One region of the Acidovorax sp. LjRoot129 genome, then DNA from elsewhere that is predicted to be linked to it. Evidence: riboswitches for the same ligand, from Rfam matches in the RefSeq annotation. Region 1 holds a riboswitch; the other holds the start of a gene.
The links. A riboswitch is a leader RNA that binds a small molecule or an ion and turns the genes downstream of it on or off. The one in region 1 is predicted to bind glycine.
Positions count from the first base shown of each region.

Region 2: another riboswitch for glycine. It lies ahead of gcvT (glycine cleavage system aminomethyltransferase GcvT); the one in region 1 lies ahead of ACSQ3Q_RS22085 (D-amino acid dehydrogenase).

Region 1 is NZ_CAXUSE020000001.1:4,833,655-4,837,015, forward strand. It holds gene ACSQ3Q_RS22075 (YXWGXW repeat-containing protein) at 1-443, shown strand, start outside; gene ACSQ3Q_RS22080 (2-keto-4-pentenoate hydratase) at 503-1,303, opposite strand; glycine riboswitch at 1,526-1,647, shown strand; gene ACSQ3Q_RS22085 (D-amino acid dehydrogenase) at 1,738-3,057, shown strand; gene ACSQ3Q_RS22090 (c-type cytochrome) at 3,085-3,361, opposite strand, start outside.
Region 2 is NZ_CAXUSE020000001.1:2,427,953-2,431,313, reverse strand. It holds gene ACSQ3Q_RS11140 (TRAP transporter small permease) at 1-384, shown strand, start outside; gene ACSQ3Q_RS11135 (TRAP transporter large permease) at 381-1,676, shown strand; glycine riboswitch at 1,704-1,803, shown strand; glycine riboswitch at 1,817-1,943, shown strand; gene gcvT (glycine cleavage system aminomethyltransferase GcvT) at 1,998-3,137, shown strand; gene gcvH (glycine cleavage system protein GcvH) at 3,219-3,361, shown strand, end outside.

The DNA of each region.
Region 1 (3,361 bases):
CACTCACCGCCGTATCCATTGCGACCCTGGCACTGTGCGCACTTGCGCCAGCGCAGGCCGCGACGCCGGGCACCGTTGTCGTCCAGTCCGACCGGGGCTACCAGCAGACGCAGACCTACCAGGTCATCCCCGCGCCGCCGCCTCCGCGCCGTGAAGCGACGCCCCGCGCACGCCGCGGCCAGGTGTGGGAAGAAGGCCATTGGCAATGGCGTGGCAACCGCTACCAATGGGTGCGCGGCCACTGGGTGCAGGCCCGCAATGGGCACCAGTACCGCCAACCCCACTGGGTGGAGCGTGACGGCCGCTGGGAATTCCAACGCGGTGGCTGGGACCGCAATGACCGCGATGGCGACGGCATCTCCAACCGCAATGACCGCGACCGTGACGGCGATGGCGTTTCCAACCGCCGCGACAGCCAGCCGAACAATCCACGCAGCAATTGATTGCTGATAGGTGTGTGCAACGGCCCTGGCCCTAGGTCAGGGCCGTTGCTCGTTCTACGTCAGGCGAGCTTCAACTCGGCGTGGCCCAGGCCCGGGAAATCGGCCACCACCGTGGTGCCCGGCGCCACCAAAATCGTGCCGGTGCACGACCCGGTCGTCACCCATTGGCCCGCCTGCAATCCGCCCAGGCTGTGTGCGCCTACATTGGCCAGCCAGGTGAGCAGGCGCAGCGGGTCGCCCGCCGGGTTGTTCCACCCTGCAGATTGCGCTGCCACCGCTCCATTGATCGTCAGCACCACGGACTGCGCCATCGCGTCCAGGGCCTCCACGTCCTCGGTGCCAGAGCCAACGATGAGCGCACCGTGGCATGCCTGGTCGGCCAGGCGGCTCCATTCGTCTTGTTGCCCCCAGGCCGCATAGCGGGTGTCGCACACCTCGATGCCCGCACGCACAGACCCGACAGCCGCCAGAACTTCGGCGGGGCTGTAGGGCGCGGCCCGCGGAGGGAGGTCTGCGCGCAGCCCGTACACCCACTCGGCTTCCACCCCCAGCACCGCGAACCCTGCCGTGGGCAAGCGCACTGCGCCGTCGCCCGCCGCCACCCAGACCGAATCGCGCGTGAGTGCTGCCCGCGCGGGCAGCGCCTGGTGCGAGGCCGCACCAACCTTCCAGCCCGCAATCTCCCCGCGCTCGCGCACCACCAGGTCCTGCACCGCATATGCCTGAACCACGTCGCGCGGGCGCAGCGCCGCGGGCAGGTCGAGCGGGCGGGGCATGCGCCCCTGGCGCGCCATTGTGATCACGGCGGCGCTGGCAAATGGGTCGAAGGGGTCGAAGGGATCGAGGGCGGTATCGGGCATGGGGAAACCACTTTTGCGGAGGGAGGGAACGGCAAATTATGGCCAACAGGCCGGTTCCACCATCAGCAACGATTGCGGCCCATTAGCGCTGCAGGCCCATGTTTTGCGCTGGGGCCGCTCCTAGAATGGCCCTCGCAGGAGAGCAGCGGCAGGCGCCACGCCCACCGCTGCACCGAAGGCGCAAACTCCCATACACGCTCAGGTCCCGTACTGCACCATTCATCAAAGCCGTCTGGAGAGCCGCCCCAACCCGCCATCGGCGTTGTGGCGCACCGAAGGAGCAAACCGCACGCCATGTGGGCGCGGCGGTGAATCTCTCAGGTACCAAGGACAGGGGGAGCGGCAGCTTGGCAGACGCGCGCCAGCTGCATTGCTATTATTTTCATAGCTGCTCACGCGTGTCTATCAAGCGCTAGCCCTCTATAAGGCTAAAAATGCGCGTGATTGTTCTCGGCGCCGGCTTGCTCGGCGTCACCTCGGCTTATTTCCTTTCGCAGCTCGGCCACGATGTGACCGTCATCGACCGCCAGGGCGCGCCCGGCGCCGAAACCAGTTTTGCCAACGGCGGGCAGATCTCGGTCAGCCACGCCGAACCCTGGGCCAACCCCAGCGCGCCGCTCAAGGTGCTGCAGTGGCTCGGCAAGGAAGACGCTCCGCTCTTGTTTCGCCTGCGCGCCGACATGCGCCAGTGGCTCTGGGGCCTGGCCTTTTTGCGCAATTGCACGCCGGCGCGCACGCGCCACAACATCGAGCAGATCGTGAGCCTGGGCACCTACAGCCGCAACGTGCTGCAGCAGCTGCGCGCCGCCACCGGCATAGAGTACGACCAGCGCACGCAAGGCATCCTGCACTTCTATACCAACGCCCAAGAGTTCGACGGCGCCCTGGCCCCGGCCGAGCAGATGCGCGCCCTGGGCTGCGAGCGCCAGGTCATCAGCGCCGACGAGGCCGTGCGCATTGAGCCAGCCCTCGCCCACATCCGTCCGCAGCTGGCGGGTGCCACGTACACGGCCGAAGATGAATCGGGCGATGCCAACCAGTTCACGCGCGAGCTGGTCCGGCTGTGCGAGGCCGCGGGCGTGCAGTTTCGCCTGGGTCACCACATCACCGCGCTGCGCGAGGCGGGCGGCACCATCGACCATGTGGAAGTGACCAATGCCGAGGGCCGTTTCGAGCGTGTGCAGGGTGATGCCTTCGTGCTGGCCATGGGCTCGTTCAGCCCGCTGTTGGCACAGCCGCTGGGCATCCGCCTGCCGATCTATCCCGCCAAGGGCTATTCGGTGACCATGCCGGTGAAGGATGCAGCCAAGGCGCACCAGGTGAGTCTCACGGACGATGAGTTCAAGCTCGTGTTCTCGCGCTACACCAGCGAACGCGGCGGCGACCGTTTGCGCATTGCCGGCACCGCGGAGCTCAACGGCTACGACCGGCACCTGAACCAGGTGCGCTGCGACGCCATCGTGCGCCGCGTGGAACAGCTCTTCCCTGGCGCGGGCGACGCGAGCCAAGCCCAGTTCTGGACCGGCCTGCGCCCCGCCACGCCCAGCAATGTGCCGCTGATCGGCAAGACGAAGGTGGCCAACCTGTTCCTCAACACCGGCCACGGCACGCTGGGCTGGACGCACGCCTGCGGTTCGGGCCAGGCGATCGCCGACATCGTGAGCGGGCGTGCGCCGCAGGTGGACTTTGACTTCCAGGGGATGGAGCGCAGCCCGCGCCCTGCGGCGCTGCTGCCATCGCGCACCGCGGCCTGAGCGCAGCTGCCAGGTCAGGGGGCCCGTCTACCTGGCGGCCCCCGTGGCCTGCGCCACGAAGCTCGCCACGGCGCGCATGTCCTTCTCGCTCATGCGCTCCGCATACGAGGGCATCACGCCGATGCCCGCCTTCAGCGCGCGCAGCACCCGCGCTGCGTCGGGCTTGAGCTCATCGAGCACCGGACCCACGTGGCCTTCGGCACCCGCGGCCTGCAGCGTGTGGCACACGGCACAGGCCGGCTGGATCTTGGTGAACAGCTCCTTGCCGCGGGCCAGCTCGGCGGCGTCGGCGGCCCAGCCGGCG
Region 2 (3,361 bases), 2.4 Mb from region 1:
GCCGAAGAGGTGTCGCGCCACATGATGATCTGGCTGACGTTTTTGGGTGCCGGCCCCGTGCTGCGCTACGGAGGCCACATTGCGGTAGAGAACCTGCAGGACGCCCTGCCCCGCGCGGGCGGCATCGCCATTCGCGCGGTGGTGGCGGCGCTGCTGTTCGCCTTCTTCGGGTTCATGGTCTGGTACGGCTGGCTCTACATGCAGCGCACCATGTTCCAGATGACGGCCGTCACGCAAGTGCCGTTTGCCTACATCTACAGCGCCATGCTGATCGGCGGCGTGCTGCTCATCGTGCACTTCCTGTTCGTCGTGCGCGGCTATGTGCTCGACCGCACTTTCGCGGCCGATGCGCACTTTGACGCGAATGCGAGTGCCTCCCTGTGACCGCATCCCTCATCCTCATCTTCTCGGCCTGCCTGTTCCTCGCCATCGGCGTGCCCGTGGCGTTTGCCCTGGGCCTGGCCACCGCGGCCACGCTGATCCTGGCCGAGAGCTACCCGCTCATGGTGCTGCTCAAGGAAACCTTCACCGGCATCGACAGCTTTCCGCTGATGGCGGTGCCGTTTTTCATCCTGGCGGCGGAGCTCATGAGCGGCGGGTCGCTCACCGAGGTACTGCTCAAGTTTGCCGGCCAGTTTGTCGGCCACAAGCGGGGCGGCCTGGGCTATACCAACGTGGTCTCGCTCACGTTCTTCTCGGGCATTTCGGGCTCAGCATTGGCCGACGCGGCCGGCCCCGGCTCGATGCTGATCCGCATGATGGACAAGGCGGGGTATGACCGTTCTTACGCTGCGGCGCTCACGGCCTCCACCGCCATCGTGGGGCCCATCATCCCGCCGTCCATCATCATGATCATCTACGCGCTGCAGGACGACGCGGTGTCGGTCGGCTCGCTGTTTGTGGCGGGCCTTCTGCCGGGCCTGCTGATTGCGGTGGCCATGTGCGTCGTCAACTACCTGGTGTCCAAGCGGCGCAACTACCGGGGCGACGGTGCCACCCCCACGGCGCGCGAGATGCTCACGACCACCTGGAAGGCGCTGCCCGCCATCTTGCTGCCGGTGGTGATCCTGGGCGGCATGCGCGCCGGTTGGTTCACGCCCACCGAGGCGTCGGTGGTCGCGGTGTTCTACGCACTGGTGTGTGGCAAGTTCGTATACCGCACCCTGCAGTGGAAGGCGCTGCCCGACATCCTCGCGCGCTCGGCGCTGCTGTCGGCTTCGGTGCTCATCATCATCGGCCTGTCGGCTGCGTTCGCGTGGATCCTCACCATCGAAGGCGTGCCGCAGCAGATGGCCGAGTGGCTCATCGGCATGAACCTCTCGCCCTGGATGTTCCTCATCATCGTGAACATCTTTTTGCTGCTGTTCGGCATCTTCATCGAGCCGCTGCCCGGCGTGATGGTGCTCGCCCCCATCCTTGCGCCGGTGGCCATGAAGCTCGGCGTGGACCCGGTCCACTTCGCGATGATCGTGATCTTCAACCTCACACTGGGCATGATCACGCCGCCCGTGGGGGGGCTGCTGTTCGTCACCTGCAATGTGTCGCGTGTGCCGATGACCCAGCTGGTGCGTGAGCTGGTGCCCTTCCTGTGGGCCCATGGCGTGGTGCTGATGCTGCTGACCTTTGTGCCCGCGCTGTCCACCTGGCTCCCCCGCGCGCTCGGCTTCATCAAGTAGCGGGGAAAAGCGGCGCAGCGGATATACTCGCACCCGTCAGGAGAGAGCCCTTCGCAGCAACTGCGTCCGGGCCGCCGAAGGCGCAGGCAACAGCCGAACGCTCAGGCAAAAGGACTGACAACCGCCCGCAGCGATGCGGGCGTTCCCTTGCTGGAGAGAGACGGCCCGCCGCACCGCGTGATGAGGCCATCCACCGAAGGAGCAAACCGCACGGCCAGCCAGGGCGCTGCGGTGAATCTCTCAGGTAAAGCGGACAGCAGGGCAAATGCCGGGGCCAGTACAGGCCGCGGTTTCCATTTGCCTTGCCTCAAGAAGTCCGCCATGTCCGCCACCGCTCCTGCCGCCCCCCTGCTCACCACCCCCCTGAACGCCCTGCACATCGAGCTGGGCGCCCGCATGGTGCCGTTTGCCGGCTATTCCATGCCTGTGCAGTACCCCGCCGGCTTGATGGCCGAACACCAGCACACGCGCAACGCGGCGGGCCTGTTCGACGTATCGCACATGGGCCAGTTGCGCCTGTTGGGGCCCGATGCTGCCGCAGCGTTTGAAACCCTGATGCCCGTGGACGTGATCGACCTGCCCGTGGGCAAGCAACGGTACGGCCTGCTGCTGACCGATGAGGGCACGGTCATCGATGACCTGATGTTCTTCAACAAGGGCCAGGGCGAAATCTTCGTGATCGTTAACGGTGCCTGCAAGGTGGGCGACATAGCCCACATACAGGCCCGCATCGGCCAGCGCTGCCAAGTGGTGCCCATGCCCGACCACGCGCTGCTGGCGCTGCAGGGCCCCCAGGCCGTCACCGCTCTCGCCCGTCTGGCGCCCGGCGTTGAAAAGCTGGTGTTCATGACTGGCGGCGATTTCTCCATTGCCGGTTGCGACTGTTTTGTGACCCGCAGCGGCTATACCGGCGAAGACGGTTTTGAGATTTCGGTACCCGGCGCCCAGGCCGACACCCTGGCCCGCGCGTTGCTGGCCCAGCCTGAAGTCAAACCCATCGGCCTGGGCGCGCGCAACTCGCTGCGCCTTGAAGCCGGCCTGTGCCTGTATGGCAACGACATCGACACCACCACCACACCGCCCGAGGCCACGCTCAACTGGGCCATCCAGAAGGTGCGCCGCACCGGTGGCGCACGTGCTGGCGGCTTCCCCGGCGCGGACAAGGTGCTGGCACAGATCGACGACCCCGCCACCTTGCAACGCAAGCGCGTGGGCCTGGTGGCACTGGAGCGCGTACCCGTGCGTGAACACACCGAACTGCAGAGCACCGACGGCCAGAAGATCGGCGAAGTCACCAGCGGCCTGCTCGGCCCCACGGTGAACGAACCCGTGGCCATGGGCTATGTCAGCCCCGCCTTCGCCGCCATCGGCACGCGCTTGAACGCCATCGTGCGCGGCAAGGCTGTGCCCATGGAAGTGCGCGCCATGCCCTTCACCCCGGCGCGCTACTACCGCGGTTGATCGCGTCACACCCGCCCAGCCCGCTACAGTCGCGGCTGGCACCGGCACTTTTCTTTGAAACCTCTTTTTTTGGAGCCCCCCATGACCGTCAAGTTTTCCAAGGACCACGAATGGGTCGACATTGCCGACCACCAAGCCGCCACCGTGGGCATCACGCTGCATGCGCAGGACGCGCTGGGCGATGTGGTGTTTGTGGACCTGCCTGCAGTCGGCACCACCTTCAC